Regions from separate parts of the Mesorhizobium sp. USDA 4413 genome, predicted to be linked through region 1. Evidence: riboswitches for the same ligand, from Rfam matches in the RefSeq annotation. Region 1 holds a riboswitch; each other region holds the start of a gene.
The links. Region 1 has a riboswitch for cobalamin ahead of ACVMIM_RS16810 (CbtB domain-containing protein). Riboswitches for the same ligand answer to the same signal wherever they lie in the genome.

Region 1 (2,192 bases):
GCTTTCCTCGTCGCTAAGGCTGCTCGGCATCAGGCCCCAGAGGCAGTAGGTGAACTGCAGATTGCCGTGATTATAGAGCCGTCTGAAGGTCGGATCGGTCGCGGTCTGGCGCTGGGCAAGGTCCAGGATATCGCCGCGATAGCGCGCGATCACCGCCATCTGGCCGTGGGTCAGGCTGGGGATCTGGATGCCGGGGGGAGGCGGGGCCGAGGACCCGTTATGCGCTTGCGCGGATGTGGCCAGAATGACCAGCAGGGTGGTCGCCAAAAAGAAATTGGCCGCCAGGGCATGAGACCATGGCAGCCAACGCATCGGATTTCAGGCGTAGCGGCGTGTTCTGCTGCGCTGGTCGCGCACTGCGACCACCCGCTCGGCAACAGCGCCGAAGCCGAGCCCGACGACGGTCCACAGCACCAGTTGGATGCCGAGCGAGGCGATGCGGAACTGCCAGAGCACCGTCGCCGAGAAGTTCTCCGGCACTTCATTAATGTCGGGCAGGGCCGCCTTCACCAGCGCGAAGACGACGAGGAAAGCGAGGCCCGCGACGATCGAGGCGTTCCAGGCGCCGAGCCGGTTCCATAGCCGCTGCGCCAGCCCGACCGCCGCCACCATCGCCGCGATCGAGACCACGATCATGATGAAGAACAGCTCGGTGCGGTAGCCGATGGTCTCGGCATTGCCGACCGCCGGCGGGTTCGCGGGGTATTTCAGGCTGGGAACCACGATCACGGCAAGGAAGCCGAGCAGCGCGATGAGCGCCGAAGTGCCGCGCGGACTGAGCGAGCCCAGGCGGCCATAAGCATAGGCGAAGACCAGCGAGAACAGTCCGCCGAGGGCGGCGCCATAGACCAGCACGCCTGTCGCCAGGCCAATGCCGGCTTGCGTGGCGCGGCTGACCATCTCGGGTTCCGGCGCCTCGCCGGCGGCCTGGGCCTGCTGTTCCTCGAAGGCGATCGCCTTGTCGACCTGCGGCTCGCCATAGACGCGGGCGAAGGCGAATGCCAGAATCCCCGCAACCAGCCCGACAAGCATGCCGCGCAGCAAAAGTTTTCCAACCATGTCCAAGAACCCTTTGTCGAAAGCGGGTTCAGCGATGCTGAACCGCTTCAGTGGCAGGGGAAGCCCAGCAGGTGACGGCCGTCATGCACGAATTCGTGCACCGCCGTGCCGCGGATCAGCGAGGTGGCGCCTTCTTCCGCACCGACGAAATAGATCGCCATCATCAGCATCAGGCCCGCGAAGATGGCCCAGGGCAAAAGCTCGCGAACCGGAATCGCAACCGGACCGTAGCTGGGGGCGAAGGTGGTGTCGGACATATTGACCTCCCGTGGGATACTGCGTCCCGTTGATCGAACAATGCTGCGGAATAAGGCCTGACTTTCGGCTGGTGCCGATCACAGTGGCGCGACCGTGCCGGATTCGCACCGGCTTCCAATCCCGTATAGCGCTAAAACACTTGTCAGCACTTCGTTCGCCTGTCAACGACATGTAATGGCCAAGGCGGCTTCGCGCGGCCGAAATTTCACTGGGCCACGGAGTTTTGGGATGCTCGCCCGCCTGACGATGATCGCAAGCGGCGCGACGCAGGCCACGCGCAAGGGCCGGTTTCCGAACGACGAAGCGCTGGAGCCGAGAGCCCTCGATCGCGCCGGCTCGCTGGCCGCTTCGCTGCGCCGCGCCGATCGCATCTGGACAAGCCCGGCGCTTGCAGCGCGCCAGACGTCCGACGCGCTCGGCCTCGAGGCAACCGTCGAGCCGCTGCTTGCCGAGCAGGATTTCGGGCGCTGGGCCGGCAAAGGTTTCGAGGAGGTGCGGGCGGAAGATCCAGAAGGCATGGCGGCTTGGCTTTCCGATCCGGACGCAGCACCCCACGGCGGCGAGTCGCTTGCCGCGGTCGCCCTCCGTGTCGAGGCGCTGATCGAGCGCCTGGCCGGCGCAAGCGGCCACACCGTTGCGCTAACCCATGCCGTGCCGATCCGCGCCGCCATGGTGCATGTGCTGGGCGCGCCGCTCTCCGCGGTCTGGAAAATCGACATCGAGCCGCTGTCGCTCACCGAATTCCGCAGCGACGGCCGCCGCTGGGTGCTGCATACGAGCGGCATGGTCGTCGGCGCGAAATAGCGCCGGGAAAGCGGTTACCTGGCGACGAGCGGCCGCCGGCGAAGACGAACTTCGCCATTTCAGCGATCGCT
Region 2 (2,192 bases), 500 kb from region 1:
GGCATCTGGTGCGTCGAGCAATAGAGCACCGACGGATCGTCCCAGAAGATGTCCTGCGTGCCGTTGCCGTGATGGACGTCCCAGTCGACGATGGCGACGCGCTCGGCGTGGTGCTTCTTCTGCGCGTAACGGGCGGCGATGGCCGCCGTGTTGAACAGACAGAAACCCATCGGCGTGGTCTTTTCAGCATGATGGCCCGGCGGGCGGGCGGCGACGAAGACATTGGCGGCACGGCCCTCGAAGACATCGTCGACGGCAGCGTTGGCCGCGCCGATCGCCGTCACCACGGCCTGCCAGCTTTTGGGGCTGGCGCTGGTATCGGCATCGATCGAGACGATGCCGCTCTCAGGAATCGCCGCGCGCACACGCTCGACGAAGTTCTCGGGGTGCGCGTAAAGGATCGTCGCCTCGTCGCCCTCGGGCGCCTTGACGCGCTCGAGCGCCGAAAACGCCTCGTCGTCGAGCACGCGCTCGATGGCGCGCAGGCGGTCGGGCCGCTCGGGGTGGCCGGGCGGCGTGAGGTGTTCGAGGAAGATCGGGTGCGTGTAGAGACGGGTGGCCATGGCGCCTAATCTAGGCACCCGCGGCGTGGATGACCATGTTTGAAAAGCCGAATGGCTGGGGAAAATTGCGTCAGCCCGTGTGTCGCTGGCGCCATTGGCGCAGCCCAGGCTTCGCGGTAAGGTCATCCCGCTGCCTGGTGCCCGCGACGCGGGAGAATCGGGAACACGGTTGAACTCCGTGGCGTGCCCAACGCTGTGAGGGGGACCGCGCCGGCAAACGCCACTGTCTCAGACGGGAAGGCGCCGGAGCGGGACGATCCCGAGCCAGAAGACCGGCCCGGCAGACATGGTCGCCCGCTTGGTCAGGCGGGTGACTGCTTGTCGCAAGGGGAAAAGCGATGACGGCAGCAGCGATCGCCGCGAGCGGCGACGACTTTGACCAATTGGCGCGCGACGCGGTCTACCGGGCGATATTCACCAGGCGTGACGTGCGCAGCCATTTTGTCCCCGACGATCTCGACGACCATGTGCTGGCGCGCCTGCTCACCGCCGCGCACCATGCGCCATCGGTCGGCTATATGCAGCCGTGGAATTTCATCGTCATCCGCGACATGGCAAGGCGGCGGCAGGTGTGCGACCTGTTCCTCGCCGCGCGCGAGCAGGAACTGCCGGCGATCGAGGCGGAGCGGCAGGCGCTGTACCGCAAGCTGAAGCTTGAAGGCATCTGCGAAAGCGCGCTTAACCTCTGCATCACCTGCGACCGGCAGCGCTCGAAGGACTCGCCGCTCGGGCGCTGGCACAATCCGGAGATGGATCTCTATAGCACCGTATGCGCGGTGCAGAATTTCTGGCTGGCGGCACGCGCCGAGGATGTCGGCGTCGGCTGGGTGAGCATCATCGAGACGGAGGCGCTGAAGCGGCTGTTGTCGATCCCCGAGCATGTCACGCCGATCGCCTATCTGTGCGTCGGCCGCGTCTCGCAATTCGCGCCGAAGCCGGACCTCGAGGCGCATGGTTGGGGCAAGCGCCTGCCGCTGCCCGAACTGGTCATGAGCGAGACTTTCAGCGGCGCAGGCGAGGCGCCGCTGAAATCGGCGATCGCAAGGCTTGGCGGCGCGCCGAAGCTCTGATCAGGCCGCCGATCAAGCGGCCCGGGGCGTATCCCAGCGCGAGCCGCCGAAGGAGCCCAGCGCCTTGTCGCGCAGTTCCCTGAATTTGGACGAGGCCTCGGCGAGCCGGCGGTCCCATTCTGGATTCGGCGCCTGCCCCTCGATCGCCTCAAAATAGACCTGCATCAAGGACGCGATTGCAAAAGGCTCGATGAAGGCGGCCTTGAAGGCCCAGGCAAAGACGATGGCAAGCACGAAGGCCCAGCCGGCCAATTGTCCGGGCATGACCCAGAGGATCGCGGCGGCGGGCGCCAACATCAACAGGAAGATGACGAAGGACACGCCCCACATGATCACCGCCAGCCAGACGGCATTCTTGACCATGTGCTTGCCGTTCTGCGCATAGAGCACGACGCCTTGCCGCGCCGTCTCGAAAGGCGAGTTCGAATTGATGCGGATGTTGTAGCCGAGAATGATCTCGTCGACATAGGTCAGCGAGATGCGGATGACGGTGTTGATGAAGCTGACCAGCCCGCTCAAACCCGGAATGGGCAGGAAGGCGGCGATGCCGCCGATCAGG
Region 3 (2,192 bases), 910 kb from region 1:
TGCAGCATCGAGCACGAAGGCGCGATCTCGACTCGGTCCAAGGGCCAGCCCGCGACGATCGGCTTGATGCCGTCGAGAATGGCAGTGAGGTTCGCGCGCCAGACGTTGCGGCCGTTGACCAAGCCAAGCGAAAGCACCAGGTCCTTAGGCGCGAGCCGACCAGCCGTCTCCAACTGTTCGGGAGCACGCGAGAGATCAAGATGCAGGCCCGCCACAGGCAGCGATATCGCCGTCTCGAGATTGTCTCCCAACGGCCCGAAATAGGTACCCAGCATGATCTTCAGCTCGGGCGCGGCCTTCGACAGCTGCCCATAGGCAAATTCAAGTGCAGCTCGTTCGTTCGGGTTTAGGTCGAGCACAAGCGCTGGTTCATCGATCTGCACCCAATCGGCTCCCGAGAATTTCAGCCTCCGCAGGAGTTGCTCGTAGACGGGAAGAAGCCGCGGCAGGAGCGCCAGGGGATTGAAACCTTCGGAGGGCGACTTCGCCAGCTTGAGAAAAGTGACCGGTCCAAGGATGACCGGGCGTGTATGAATGCCCAGGGCTTTAGCCTCGATGAAGTAATCAACCGGTTTGGTCGACGAGAGTGTGAATGCCTGATCGTCGTCAAGTTCTGGCACAATGTAATGATAGTTGGTGTCGAACCATTTGGTCATTTCCATCGCAGTTAGGGTAGGGCAAGCCGCACGCTCCCGGCCAGAGTCGCAATTCCCCGTCTGACCTTGGTTGCCGCGTGCCATGGCGAAATAGGTATCGAGCGGGACCTCGCCGCCATTCCATTCGTAGCGGGACGGCACGGCGCCGACCATGGCGGCGGTGTCGAGTACATGGTCGTAGAGCGAAAAATCGTTCGATGGGATTTTCGACACACCGCGATCGCGCTGCTCCTCCCAGCTCGCGGCACGGAGCGCCTTTGCCGTCGCGAGAAGGTCGGCAGCGCAAGATTTTCCTGACCAATAGCTTTCTAGCGAGAATTTCAATTCTCGCCTGCGACCGATACGCGGCAAACCAAGCGTTGCTACAGGAATTTGCTGAGAGAGAGTCATGCGATACCCCGATGGTTGGGGCGTGGGGGACAACGAAGGCGCCAGTAGGCCGGTACGAACGCCGGGCTGCAGCGGCCACCGAGACACCCCGCCCGTGGACAAAAGTTGCCGTGGCAGGTCTCCTGGCTCGGGGGTCATAGCCTCTACCCGTCTTCCCGAGGCTGTTCGCCTCAGTGACATGAGTGGGGGTCGGCTCGCCTCTAACAGTTGCGGGGGCAGCGCCGGCATCGCACCGGCTTCCCTCTTAGCTCCGCTGCAGCAGCGCCGTACGGAGAACCATGGCTTGGACACAATCACAGCAGTCAGCTCTTTTGTCAACCTCGAATAAAGAAATCTTTATGTCATTATGTGAACGCGCTTGTACTGTCGGCGTGATTTCCAAGTCCGCAGAGGACGAACTTTTCGATCGTGAATACGTTTAATTCGGCACGCGGTAAGTGAGATTGGCTACGTGAAGCCAGACCTTGGCTGCTGCGGGTGACCGGCCAAATCGACAAATGGCGCGCTGTGCAGAACTGGGCCAAACGGCGGTTCAACGCGGCTGCGCAAGGGCTGTGAGCCCGGGCCTTGTCGGACCGATTGGGGCGCGAGGGCGGGGTGGCGCGCCAGCAGAACCGCGAGGCCCCTAAAGCAGCCCGGCCTGCTCGGCCTCACGGCGCAGGTTCTGGCGCGGACGAGGGCCGATCTGCTGGATCACCAGCCCGGCGGCCAGCGAACCGAGATCGCCGCAATCCTTGAGGCTGCGCCCGCTCGTGTAGCCGTAGAGGAAGCCGGCGGCATAAAGGTCACCGGCGCCGGTCGTGTCGACCAGTTCCTTGATCCTCGTCGCCTCGATGGTGACGGTTTCGTCGCCGCGCACGATCACCGAGCCTTTTTCGGAACGTGTGACGGCGGCTATTTTGCAATCCTTGCGGATGGCGGCGAGCGCCTCCTCGAAAGAAGCGGTCTGGTAGAGCGATTTGATCTCGTGACTGTTGGCAAAGACGATGTCGACGGTGCCCGACCGCATCAGCTCGAGGAACTCGTCGCGGTAGCGGTCGACGCAGAAGGAATCCGACAGCGTCATCGAAACCTCGCGGCCTGCCGCATGCGCCAGCCTGGCGGTCTGCCGGATCGCTTCCTTGGCGCGCGGCGGATCCCACAGAT
Region 4 (2,192 bases), 1.7 Mb from region 1:
CCAAGACCGAGCAGCACGGAGGGGTCGACCTTGCCCTGGGCGGTCGGCACCACCTTGACGGCGCGCGCCACATGCTCGCCGATGACGGCATTGGCGCGCTCGGAGCCTGCCGCATCCATCAAATCGCTCTTCGATAAGATGATCAGGTCGGCGCAGGCGATCTGGTCCTCGAACACTTCTTCGACCGGGTCGTCATGGTCGAGGGAATCGTCGGCTGCGCGCTGCGCCTGCAGCGCGTCCATGTCGGAGGCGACGCGGCCGTCGGCCAATGCCGGGCCGTCGACCACGGCTACGACGCCGTCGACGGTGACGCGGCTCTTTACCGTCGGCCACTGGAAGGCCTGCACCAGCGGCTTCGGCAGAGCGAGGCCGGAGGTCTCGATCAGGATGTGGTCGACCTTCGGCGTGCGCGACAGGATTTGGTCAAGGGCAGGGACGAAATCGTCGGCGACGGTGCAGCAGATGCAGCCATTAGCGAGCTCGACGATGTTTTCCTCCGGACAGGCATCGACGCCGCAACCTTTAAGGATCTCGCCGTCGATGCCGACATCGCCGAACTCGTTGACGATGATCGCCAGCCGCTTGCCCCTGGCGTTTTCGAGCAAGTTGCGGATCAGCGTCGTCTTGCCGGCGCCGAGAAAGCCGGTGACGACGGTGCAGGGAACACGGGAAACGGAAGCGTTCATGTCAGTCCTTCAGCATGTCGAGGGGAGGGATGCGGGCAACCAGGCCGCGCTTGAGGGAATCGGGTCGGCCGCGCCAAGGGATCAGGCCGTCGGTCGAGGTAGCGAAGAGCTTTGCGCCGGCGACGAGATCGGCGCCGCTGGTCGTCTCCAGATCGCCGAAGACGTAACTCCAGCAGCCGTCGCGCAGCAGCGCTGCGCTTAGCCGGCGCTTGCAGTTGCCAAGGCATTCGACGGTGCGGATGTTGATCTTTTCGCCGGAAGCCGCCCGGCGCGTGCCCTCGGCCAGCAGCGCGCCGGCGCGCGGATGCGCGTCCGAGCCGGTCTCGTCACGGCAAGAGGAGCAGACGATGACGGTCACGCCGGCCAGCGCGTCGGGCTCGAACGAAATGTCCGAACTGTTTGCCGGGAAACTGCCGTTGCGATCCAAAACCAGGCTCCTTGCCCGGAAAACCCGCCGGGCATTCGGATACTTAAAGTCTCAGACGGCAGGTCTCCTGGCTCGCGGGTCGTTGCCTCAGATGCCGCCTTCCCGGGAACGTCCCAGTGGTTTTCGGCCAAGGCTCGTCGCTTACAGTTGCGGGGACAGCCGCGGATTTGGGTTTTGACCCGCACCGCATTCCCTCTTGGCTCCTCCCTTTGCCGGGAGAAGACCGTCTGCGGCGGATTTAGGCTTACGGCTAGGCGCCTGTCAACGCGCGGCTACGACACCTTGATGTCGGTCAGCGCCGGTCCGAGGTCGCCGGCCGGCGTCACTTCGATCGCCTCGAGGCCGAGCCAGGCCTGCATCTGCTTCAGTTCATCGAAAAGCTGGGCGGCGGTTTCGGGCGGCGCGCCTGCTTCGGCATAGGCGGCATGGACGCGCAGGACGCTCGCCGGCCGATCAGCCCTCAGATCGACACGGGCGACAATCCGGTCGCCAAGCAGGAAGGGCAGCACGTAATAGCCGTATTGGCGCTTTTCGGCCGGCGTGTAGATCTCGATGCGGTAGCGGAAGCCGAACAGCTTTTCGGTGCGCGTGCGTTCGAAAACCACGGGATCGAAGGGGGCGAGTAGGGCCCGCGCCTCTATCCGGCGCGGAACACGGGCGTCCTTGTGGAGATAGGCAGGCTTGTCCCAGCTCTCGACCTTCACCGGCAGCAATTCGCCGGTTTCGACCAGTTCCTCGATGCGGTCTTTCGTGTCTCCCGGCGCGAGACGGAAATAGTCGCGCAGGTCGCTATAGGTGGCGACGCCGTGGGCACGTGCCGAGATGCGCAGCAATTCGCGATGCGCGTCCTCGACCGACGGTACGGGGAGGTCGAGCACCGCCTGCGGCAAAACGCGCTCGGGCAGGTCGTAATAGCGTTCGAAGCCGCGCCGGTAGGCGGTGGTGATGCGTCCGGCCCAGAACAGCCATTCGAAAGCGTGCTTGGCCTCGCTCCAGCCCCACCAGCCGCCATTGCCCTTATGGCCCTCGATGTCGGAAGCGGCGATAGGCCCGCGATCGGCGACCTCTCTATATATCTC

Region 2: linked by a shared signal. The riboswitch ahead of bluB (5,6-dimethylbenzimidazole synthase) and the one ahead of ACVMIM_RS16810 (CbtB domain-containing protein) in region 1 are both predicted to bind cobalamin.
Region 3: linked by a shared signal. The riboswitch ahead of metE (5-methyltetrahydropteroyltriglutamate--homocysteine S-methyltransferase) and the one ahead of ACVMIM_RS16810 (CbtB domain-containing protein) in region 1 are both predicted to bind cobalamin.
Region 4: linked by a shared signal. The riboswitch ahead of ACVMIM_RS25525 (DUF1636 family protein) and the one ahead of ACVMIM_RS16810 (CbtB domain-containing protein) in region 1 are both predicted to bind cobalamin.

The regions. Positions count from the first base shown of each region.
Region 1 covers NZ_JBVPRP010000001.1:3,490,199-3,492,390, forward strand. The annotation lists gene ACVMIM_RS16800 (hypothetical protein) at 1-312, opposite strand, end outside; gene ACVMIM_RS16805 (CbtA family protein) at 319-1,059, opposite strand; gene ACVMIM_RS16810 (CbtB domain-containing protein) at 1,107-1,316, opposite strand; adenosylcobalamin (AdoCbl) riboswitch at 1,317-1,460, opposite strand; gene ACVMIM_RS16815 (histidine phosphatase family protein) at 1,546-2,121, shown strand.
Region 2 covers NZ_JBVPRP010000001.1:2,992,739-2,994,930, reverse strand. The annotation lists gene ACVMIM_RS14350 (histone deacetylase family protein) at 1-563, opposite strand, end outside; cobalamin riboswitch at 681-859, shown strand; gene bluB (5,6-dimethylbenzimidazole synthase) at 902-1,633, shown strand; gene ACVMIM_RS14340 (hypothetical protein) at 1,646-2,192, opposite strand, start outside.
Region 3 covers NZ_JBVPRP010000001.1:2,582,354-2,584,545, forward strand. The annotation lists partial or broken gene metE (5-methyltetrahydropteroyltriglutamate--homocysteine S-methyltransferase) at 1-1,046, opposite strand, end outside; cobalamin riboswitch at 1,142-1,342, opposite strand; gene ACVMIM_RS12415 (adenosine kinase) at 1,672-2,192, opposite strand, start outside.
Region 4 covers NZ_JBVPRP010000001.1:5,204,905-5,207,096, reverse strand. The annotation lists gene cobW (cobalamin biosynthesis protein CobW) at 1-686, opposite strand, end outside; gene ACVMIM_RS25525 (DUF1636 family protein) at 688-1,113, opposite strand; cobalamin riboswitch at 1,154-1,356, opposite strand; gene ACVMIM_RS25520 (winged helix-turn-helix domain-containing protein) at 1,386-2,192, opposite strand, start outside.